3 linked regions of the Nitratireductor mangrovi genome follow. The main gene of each other region encodes a partner of the protein of the gene in region 3 in a complex. Links are inferred from orthologs where the notes say so. Each region holds a gene or a part of one and is shown on either strand. Other genes may lie near its edges. The genes, in order: eno, pnp and FQ775_RS04375.

Evidence for each region.
Region 1: the proteins of FQ775_RS04375 (region 3) and eno are in contact, whole or in part, in a solved structure (PDB 2FYM), measured with the Escherichia coli proteins. The link is inferred for Nitratireductor mangrovi from one-to-one orthologs.
Region 2: the proteins of FQ775_RS04375 (region 3) and pnp are in contact, whole or in part, in a cryo-EM structure (PDB 9QH0), measured with the Escherichia coli proteins. The link is inferred for Nitratireductor mangrovi from one-to-one orthologs.

The regions. Positions count from the first base shown.
Region 1 is NZ_CP042301.2:1,438,316-1,441,356, forward strand. The notes cover bases 76-2,964. They hold eno (phosphopyruvate hydratase), read left to right. Parts: upstream 76-827; coding sequence 828-2,102; downstream 2,103-2,964. Other genes in these bases: FQ775_RS07060 (isopenicillin N synthase family dioxygenase), read left to right, coding at 76-698; FQ775_RS07070 (FtsB family cell division protein), read left to right, coding at 2,179-2,505; pdhA (pyruvate dehydrogenase (acetyl-transferring) E1 component subunit alpha), read left to right, coding at 2,688-2,964. In the rest of the region: more of FQ775_RS07060, read left to right, coding at 1-75; more of pdhA, read left to right, coding at 2,965-3,041. UniProt on the Escherichia coli protein: Catalyzes the reversible conversion of 2-phosphoglycerate (2-PG) into phosphoenolpyruvate (PEP). It is essential for the degradation of carbohydrates via glycolysis.
Region 2 is NZ_CP042301.2:4,587,375-4,590,427, reverse strand. Bases 32-2,932 are described here. They hold pnp (polyribonucleotide nucleotidyltransferase), read right to left. Parts: upstream 2,607-2,932; coding sequence 456-2,606; downstream 32-455. Other genes in these bases: rpsO (30S ribosomal protein S15), read right to left, coding at 2,878-2,932; FQ775_RS22535 (class I SAM-dependent methyltransferase), read right to left, coding at 32-361. In the rest of the region: more of FQ775_RS22535, read right to left, coding at 1-31; more of rpsO, read right to left, coding at 2,933-3,053. UniProt on the Escherichia coli protein: Involved in mRNA degradation. Catalyzes the phosphorolysis of single-stranded polyribonucleotides processively in the 3'- to 5'-direction. Also involved, along with RNase II, in tRNA processing.
Region 3 is NZ_CP042301.2:900,829-904,285, forward strand. Bases 75-3,379 are described here. They hold FQ775_RS04375 (Rne/Rng family ribonuclease), read right to left. Parts: upstream 3,041-3,379; coding sequence 275-3,040; downstream 75-274. Other genes in these bases: FQ775_RS04370 (pyridoxal phosphate-dependent aminotransferase), read left to right, coding at 75-180. Also shown: more of FQ775_RS04370, read left to right, coding at 1-74. UniProt on the Escherichia coli protein: Endoribonuclease that plays a central role in RNA processing and decay. Required for the maturation of 5S and 16S rRNAs and the majority of tRNAs. Also involved in the degradation of most mRNAs.

The sequences.
Region 1 (3,041 bases), 540 kb from region 3 along the record:
GCCCACCAGACCTGAAAGAAAGCTTCAATGGCGGGCCGGCGTCGGTACCAGAAGGGTTGACCGACGAGGATGCGCTCGCCTTCTGCTACGCGGCGACGATCTGGCCGGAGCGGCCGGTAGGCTTTCGCGAGGCGTGGCAGGCCTACTATGCCGAGATGGAGGATCTGGCTGCACGCATCATGCGTGTGTTCGCCACCGCGCTGAAGCTGCCGGAGGATTATTTCGAGGCGGCGATCAGCCGGCCGATCAGCGCGTTGAGAGCGCTGAACTATCCCGAGCAGGCAATCGCGCCAAAGCCCGGCCAGTTGCGGGCGGGCGCGCATACCGATTATGGCAGCCTGACGATCCTGTTGCCACAGGCCGGCTCCGGCGGGCTGGAAATCCGCGATCCCAGCGGCGAATGGCGTCCGGTGCCGCCGGTGCCCGGTGCTTTCATCATCAATATCGGCGACCTTATGGCGCTGTGGACGAACGACCGCTGGGTCTCAACCTTGCATCGCGTGGTGAACCCGCCGCCTGGTCCTTCGGGTTCGACGCGACGCCAGTCCTTTGCGTTTTTCCACCAGCCCAACTGGGACCAGGAGATCGCCTGCATCCCGTCCTGCCTCGAACCGGGCGCGGAACCCAGATACGAGCCAGTGCTTTCGGGTCCCTATCTGATGTCGAAGTTCCGGTCGACCGTGGCGCCAGCGGCCTGACGACGCCTGCGGCGCATTGCGTTTTCGACCGCTTCCGCTAAGAGAGGCGCGACTTTCCGATCGGAGCATGCGGGGCCGGATCGGGCCCGCCAGCCGCGCTCCACTCATCGACCGAGCGAGGGATCATCCATGACCGCCATCATCGACATCATCGGCCGCGAAATCCTGGACAGCCGCGGCAATCCGACCGTCGAGGTCGATGTGGTGCTGGAAGACGGCTCGATGGGGCGCGCCGCAGTGCCTTCCGGTGCATCGACGGGCGCGCATGAGGCGGTCGAACTGCGCGATGGCGGCAAGCGCTATCTCGGCAAGGGTGTCGAGCAGGCGGTCGACGCCGTCAATGGGGAGATTTTCGAGGCGCTGAGCGGCATGGAAGCGGAAAACCAGCTGCATCTCGACCAGATCATGATCGATCTCGACGGCACACCCAACAAGGGCCGGCTCGGCGCCAACGCCATCCTCGGTGTGTCCCTGGCGGTGGCCAAGGCGGCGGCCGAGGCTTCCGGCCTGCCGCTTTACCGTTATGTCGGCGGTGCCGGCGCGCATGTGCTTCCCGTCCCGATGATGAACATCGTCAATGGTGGCGCCCATGCCGACAACCCCATCGACTTCCAGGAATTCATGATCATGCCGGTGGGCGCGGACAGTTTTCGCGAGGCGCTGCGCTGGGGCGCGGAAATCTTCCACACGCTCAAGAAAGGCCTCAAGGAGGCCGGCCACAATACCAATGTCGGCGACGAAGGCGGGTTCGCGCCGAACATCAAGAGCGCCCAGGCTGCACTCGACTTCGTCATGAACTCGATCGAGAAGGCCGGCTACAAGCCGGGCGAGGATGTGGCGATCGCGCTCGACTGCGCGGCGACCGAGTTCTTCAAGGACGGCGACTATATCTACGAGGGGGAGAAGAAGACCCGCAATCCGAAGGCGCAGGCCAAATATCTCGCCAAGCTGGTCGCCGACTATCCGATCATCTCGATCGAGGACGGCATGGCCGAGGACGACTGGGAAGGCTGGAAGCAGCTGACCGATCTTGCCGGTGACAAGTGCCAGCTGGTCGGCGACGATCTCTTCGTCACCAACTCGGCGCGGCTGCGCGACGGCATCAAGATGGGCGTGGCCAATTCGATCCTAGTCAAGGTCAACCAGATCGGCACGCTTTCCGAGACGCTCGACGCAGTCGAGACAGCGCACAAGGCGCGCTACACGGCGGTGATGTCGCATCGTTCCGGCGAGACCGAGGACGCCACCATTGCCGACCTCGCGGTGGCGACCAATTGCGGGCAGATCAAGACCGGCTCGCTGGCGCGCTCCGACCGGCTGGCAAAATACAACCAGCTGCTGCGCATCGAGGAGGAACTCGGCCGGCAAGCGCGCTACGCCGGGCGCTCCATCCTGCGCGGCTGAGCGGCATTCGCGCATACCCGTAACCGGACGTTAAGCACGTCGCGGGCAAGGTGGCCGGGAAAGGAATCTCCCGGCAATGTGGACGCGTCAGTACAAGAAGCGCAACGGCGGCAAGTTCATCGTCCCGGTGCTGGCGGCGCTGTTCCTGACCTATTTCGGCTTCCATGCCTTCCACGGCGAGTTCGGCATCTACTCGAAATACCGCCTCGAGACACGCACGGTCGAGATGCTCGCCCGGCTCGAGGACAAGCGCGCCGAACGCCTTGAACTGGAGCGGCGCGTGCAGTTGCTGCACAACGGCACGCTGGAACGGGACATGCTCGACGAGCAGGCGCGGCGGGCGCTAAATCTGTCGGCGCCGGACGAACTCACCATCATGCGCCCGTTCGACGTCAACAATTAACTCATATCAAGTTAATTCAGCATAAGCCGAACAATAAGAACGGTTTAGCCGCATGCCAGCCATGCGTTTTTCCGCATGGCTGAAACCGCCAGCCCATGCTAGCCTTCCTGGAACAACTGGGAGGAGGCCAGTCTGTCATCCTCCCGCCTTGTCCGCAAAGAGACGCATACAGGGAGTGATGCATGAGCGCGGCGCCGAAACGCACCAAACGCCCGTCCGCCAAGACCAAGGCCGAAGCCGAGATCGCCGCGGTCGCCGCGATCAAGACCCCCAAGCCTGCCAATCTCACCAAGGAAGAAGAGCTTGCCGCCTATCGCGGCATGCTGCTGATCCGCCGTTTCGAGGAAAAGGCCGGCCAGCTCTACGGCATGGGTTTCATCGGCGGCTTCTGCCACCTCTATATCGGTCAGGAGGCTGTCGTCACCGGGCTCAAGATGGCCATGGAGGACGGCGACCAGATGATCACGGCCTACCGAGATCACGGCCACATGCTTGCCATGGACATGTCGCCGCGCGGGGTGATGGCCGAACTCACC
Region 2 (3,053 bases), 3.7 Mb from region 3 along the record:
GGCGGAAACTGTCGACGCCGTCGGCCTTGCCGCCCGCCACGAGCACAAGACCGCCCGCGCGGGTTGCACGAAGGGCACCAGCGAGACGGCGAAAGTTCTCGCCCTTGTGGCGGCCGAGAAGCACCAAGGAGAGATCGTAGCCGCTGTCCTCGATGGTCGGCGTGGCGGGGATGCCGCGCCGCTGCAGGCCGAGAAAATGCGGACGGTAACCCTGGACCGCTGCCAGTTCGGCCGCAAAACCTTCCGGCAGACGGAAATCAGGAACCGCCCCTAGGAAGAGCGCACGCGCGCCGCTTGCCGGCGGCGCGATGTCGCCGGTCTCGAAGGGGTGGAACAATGTACGGTGGGCGCTGTCGTTCATCACCGGGGATTACCGCACTTGGCGGTCCAAACCTAAGAAAACGGGCGCGCTTCCCCCGAAGCGCGCCCGCCCGTCCCGTCGAAAGGCTCCGCCGTCAGGCGTCGGTGCCTTCCGCCTCTTCCTTCTTCCTTTCCCTGGCGATTTCCTTGCCGGTCTCCTGATCGACGACCTTCATGGAAAGCCGGACCTTGCCGCGCTCGTCGAAGCCCATCAGCTTGACGTAGACCTTGTCGCCTTCCTTGACCACGTCGGTGGTCTTGGCGACGCGCTCCGCCGCCAGCTGCGAGATGTGGACGAGGCCGTCCTTGGGACCGAAGAAATTGACGAAGGCCCCGAAATCGGCGGTCTTGACGACCGTGCCCTCGTAGATCTCGCCAACCTCGGGCTCGGCCACGATGGTGTGGATCCACTTCTTGGCCGCCTCGATTTCCTTGGCGTTGGAAGAGGCGATCTTGACGGTACCGTCGTCCTCGATGTTGATCTTGGCGCCGGTCTTCTCGACGATCTCGCGAATGACCTTGCCGCCGGAGCCGATAACGTCGCGGATCTTGTCGGTCGGGATGGTCATGACCTCGATGCGCGGGGCGAACTCGCCGAGTTCCGAACGGCCCTCGGAAATCGCCTTGGCCATCTCGCCGAGAATGTGCTCGCGGCCGCCCTTGGCCTGCTCGAGCGCGACCTTCATGATCTCCTCGGTGATGCCGGCGATCTTGATGTCCATCTGCAGCGAGGTGATGCCGGCGCTGGTGCCGGCGACCTTGAAGTCCATGTCGCCGAGATGATCCTCGTCACCGAGGATATCGGACAGCACCGCGTAGCGATCACCCTCGAGGATGAGACCCATGGCGATGCCGGCGACCGGCGCGGCCAGCGGCACACCGGCATCCATCAACGCCAGCGAGGTGCCGCAGACGGTCGCCATCGAGGACGAGCCGTTGGACTCGGTGATCTCGGAGACCACGCGCAGCGTGTAGGGGAACTGCTCGGCGCCCGGCAGCATCGGGTGGATGGCGCGCCAGGCGAGCTTGCCGTGGCCGATTTCGCGCCGTCCCGGCGAACCCATGCGGCCCGTCTCGCCCACCGAATAGGGCGGGAAGTTGTAGTGCAGCATGAAGGTTTCCTTGTAGGTGCCGGTGAGGGCATCCACGAACTGCTCATCCTCGCCGGTGCCGAGCGTGGCGACCACGACGGCCTGGGTCTCGCCACGGGTGAAGACGGCCGAGCCGTGGGTGCGCGGCAGGACGCCGACTTCCGACACGATCGGGCGAACCGTCTTCAGGTCGCGGCCGTCAATGCGCAGGCCGGTGTCGAGGATGTTCCAGCGGACGATCTTGGCCTGCAGTTCCTTGAACACCGCGTTGACCTGCTCGGACGACCACACGGTCTCTTCAGCGCCCTCGGGCAGAAGCGTCGCCTTGACCTTGGCCTTGGCGGCGTCGACGGCGGCGTAACGGTCCTGCTTGTCGGTGATCTTGTAGGCGGCGCGCAACTCGTCCTCGACGAGGCCGAGCATGGTCGATTCGAGCTCGGACAGGTCAGCGGTCTGGTGATCGCGCGGTTCGCTGGCGGCCACTTCGGCCAGCTTGATGATCGCGTCGATCACCGGCTGGAAGCCCTTGTGGCCGAACATGACGGCGCCGAGCATGACCTCCTCGGAAAGCTCATGCGCTTCCGATTCGACCATCATAACGGCATCGCCGGTACCGGCGACGACGAGGTCGAGCTTGGATTCCGGCATCTCGTCGACATGCGGGTTGAGCACGTATTCGCCGTTGATGTAGCCGACACGAGCGGCGCCGATCGGGCCCATGAAGGGCACGCCGGACAGCGTCAGCGCGGCGGAAGCGCCGACCATGGCGACGATGTCGGGATCGTTTTCGAGGTCATGCTGCAGCACGGTCAGCACGACCTGGGTGTCGTTCTTGTAGCCTTCGGCGAAGAGCGGACGGATCGGCCGGTCGATGAGACGCGAGGTTAGCGTCTCCTTTTCGCTCGGACGGCCTTCACGCTTGAAGAAGCCGCCGGGGATCTTGCCGGCCGCGAAGGTCTTTTCCTGGTAGTTGACGGTCAGCGGGAAGAAGTCGAAGCCCGGCTTGGGCTGTTTTTCCGAAACGACAGTGGCGAGCACGACGGTCTCGCCATAGGTGGCGATGACGGCGCCGTCGGCCTGGCGCGCGACCTTGCCGGTTTCGAGGATGAGCGGACGACCGCCCCATTCGATTTCCACTTTGTGGTGATTGAACATGTCTTGTCTCTCATATGCGGAGGCACCAAGCCCGGCGCGTTGCGCGCGGGCCGCCTCCGACTGGCTTCGTTGCGGACGAGCCATGGGCAAGACAGCGGGAGGTCCGGAATGTCGGCGTCTGGCGCGCCGTCCGGGCGTCCTGCAATCCTGCCCCATGACCTGTCCATGGGCGGCTTCCGTCTCGTTCCTTTCCAGCGGAAGCCGGGCGGGCCGGAAAGTCCCGGCCCAATATCCGAACGGCGGATCCCTTTCGGGATCCGCCGGCCGAACATCAGCGACGCAGACCGAGTTTCTCGATCAAGGTCTGGTAGCGGCTCTCGTCCTTCCTCTTCAGGTAGTCGAGGAGCGAGCGGCGCTGCGAGACCAGCTTGAGCAGGCCGCGCCGGGAATGATTGTCCTTGGCGTGGCTCTTGAAATGCTCGGTCAGGTTCTTGATACGCTCGGTGA
Region 3 (3,457 bases):
TTCTCCAATGACAGCATGGCGTTCGCACGCCGCATGATCCGGGAGGCGCACGTCGCCGCCACTCCGGGCCACGATTTCGACCCGGTCAACGGTCACCGCACGATGCGCTTTTCCTACGCCGGCGACCCAGCAGATATGATTGAAGCCATGGATCGGCTGGAGACCTGGCTGGCAAAATGATCTTTGCCGGAACTGCCTATCAAGGGGAACTGGCGAATCGAAGAAGGCCAGGGCGAACCCCGGCCTTCCTTTCAAATCGCCAGTCGGAGTGGGCTCAGAAAAAGCCCTTGCGCTGCCACCAGCCGGATTTGCGCGGTTTTTCCTCGGTCGGCGTCGGCTCCTCACTCGCGACCGTCGACGTCACGACCGGCTCGGCAGTGACCGCCGCTTCGGTCTCGGCAGGCGCGTCGGTCACCACCGGTTCGTCTTGAGCGGTAGCTTCGACCGCCTGGTCGGCTTCCACAACTGCTTCCGCCTTTGCCTCGGCCGGCTTCTTGCGCCGCGAACGGCTTTTCGCGGGTTTGGGCTTTTCGGCCTTCGGCGCAACGTCTGCGGCCTCGACAGGCTCATCCGGGCCGGCCGCTTCAGCGACTTCAGTGACGACATCCAACTGCGTTTCGTCGGCGGTCTCGGCGTTGTCGGTCGGCTCCGCCGAGATCACCGCTTCGTGGTCCGATGAATCCACCGCTGCGGCTTCGCCGTCGCGGTCACGCCGGCTTCTGCGTCCGCCGCGCTTGCCGCGCCGGCGCTTCTTGCGGTCCTGGCCGTCATCGTCACTGTCGGAACGACTTTCCGCTTCTGCGTCGTCTTCTTCAGCGGCGTCCGCCTCCCGGTCCTCCGGGATCGCCTCGCCTTCGGCGTCGCGGTCGCGCCCGCCACGCCTTCTGCGCCGGCGGCGCTTCTTGCGGGAGCGACCATCGTCCTGCTCGTCACCGTCTTCGGTCTCCGCACTGGCTTGATCGGCGAGTTCTTCGCTCTCTTCAATCTCCGCCGACACACCGATCGGCGAAAGGGCCTGTATGTCGACCGGGCGCTCCACTGGAGCGCCCTTCGAGATCAGGTAATGCTGTATGCCAATGTTTTCATCGGCTTCGATCGCGATCGTAAGCCCGAACCGCTCCTCGAGGTCGGCAAGGTTGGCGCGCTTGTGATTGAGCACGTAGAGCGCCGTCGCCACCGGGGTGCGCACGGTGATGTGATGCCGCGCATCCTTGAGCAGAAACTCCTCGATGGCGCGAACGACATGCAGTGCGACGGAGGAATCGGAGCGCACATGGCCGGTACCGCCGCAGTGCGGGCAGGGCTTCATGGTCGATTCCAGCACACTTGCGCGGATGCGCTGGCGTGACATCTCCAGAAGGCCGAAATGCGAAATGCGTCCAACCTGGATGCGGGCCCGGTCGTGCTTGAGGTGATCCTTGAGACGCTTCTCGACGGCGCGATTGTTGCGCTTCTCCTCCATGTCGATGAAGTCGATGACGATTAGGCCCGCCAGATCGCGCAGCCGCAGCTGCCGCGCGATTTCCTCGGCGGCCTCCAGATTGGTCTGGAGCGCAGTGTCCTCGATCGAGTGCTCCTTGGTCGAGCGGCCCGAATTGACGTCGATGGAAACCAGCGCCTCGGTCTGGTTGATGATGATGTACCCGCCGGACTTCAGCGTCACCTGCGGTTGCAGCATCTTGTCGAGTTGCGCCTCGACGCCGTGGCGCACGAAGATCGGCACCACGTCACGGTAAGGCTGGACGGCCTTCGCATGGCTGGGCATCAGCATGCGCATGAAGTCCTTGGCTTCACGATAGCCGTCGTCGCCGGAAACGAGGATCTCGTCGATTTCCTTGTTGTAGAGATCGCGTACCGAGCGTTTGATCAGGCTGCCTTCTTCATAGACTAGCGTCGGCGCCGTCGATTCGAGCGTCAGGGTTCGGACGTTCTCCCAAAGCCTCATCAGATATTCGTAGTCGCGCTTGATCTCGGCCTTGGTCCGGTTGGCGCCTGCCGTTCGCAAGATCACGCCCATGCCTTGCGGCACGTCGAGATGCTTGACCACGTCCTTGAGCCGCTTGCGATCTTGTGCGCTGGTGATCTTGCGCGAGATGCCGCCACCACGCGCGGTGTTGGGCATCAGGACCGAATAGCGTCCGGCCAGCGACAGATAGGTCGTCAGCGCGGCGCCCTTGTTGCCACGCTCCTCCTTGACCACCTGCACCAGCAGGATCTGACGCCGCTTGATGACTTCCTGTATCTTGTACTGCTTGCGCACCACGCGGCGCCGGCTCGGCAGTTCCTCCAGCGCATCTTCCGCGCCGACCGATTCGACTTCGCCATCGGCGTCGTCGCCGTTTTCGGCACCTTCGTCGTCGCTGCCCTGACGACCGCGGCTGCCACGGTCACGTCCACGCGGCTTGATGTCGTCCGCCTCCTTGCCGGCCTCGGAGAGGGACTCTTCCGCTGCAGGCACGGTGTCGGCAAGCTCCTCCGAAACGACATCGGCGTCGGTGCGGGCCGGCATCGCCGGGCCCTTGTCTTCATTGGCGTCGCCGTCAGCCTCGACTTGATCGACCGCGCTCACTTCGTCTGGCGCGTTGTCTTCCGATTCCTCGTCGCTTTCCTCGGCCGCGGCTTCAGAGGCCGACGTTTCCGAGCGGGCTTCACGGTCGCCGGGCTTGCTGCCCCGGCTGCGCCCGCGACGGCGGCGCTTGCCGCGCCCCCGCTCGCTGCGTTCCTCGCCGTCGTCGTCTTCATCCTCATCGGCGGCTTCGGCCTCGGCCTGAAGCAACGCCTGCCGATCGGCGACCGGGATTTGGTAATAGTCGGGGTGGATTTCGCTGAAGGCCAGGAAACCGTGCCGGTTGCCGCCATATTCGACGAACGCCGCCTGCAGCGACGGTTCGACGCGGGTCACACGGGCAAGGTAGATGTTTCCTTTGAGTTGTTTCTTGTCCTGGGACTCGAAATCGAATTCTTCAATCCTGTTGCCGCGCACCACGACGACGCGCGTTTCCTCCGGGTGGGAGGTGTCGATAAGCATCTTGTTGGGCATTATGGAAGTTCTCCCCGGCAGCGCAGCCCGCCGGCGGTCGCTGCAAAGCAGGCCGCACGGGTTTTGTCGGGAACGCAGTGCCGGAACATTTGTCCGCAGGCCGGGGCGTCCGCGTCGGCGAGTGCCGGCCCGCAGCCGCAACGGCGCGGGACAATCCGGCATTTGACCTCGGGGCGCAGATGGCCATTACAAAGCCTTTGGAACCGTTACAGACGAAGCCCGGCATCGCCGGACCAGCTTTTTGCTCATGAAGAGCCGGCGCGGAGCTTTGAGGACCGGCCGTTTTCTTACGCAAAGGCGTTCCGTTGTCAGGGATGCCTTGACGAAATTCTGTCGGGCCACCGGCGCGCCGAATCTCTGGCCGTCGCGCTACGTCGCTTCACCTCTGTCGAAGGTGCGGCAGGACGCGTTTCGGGC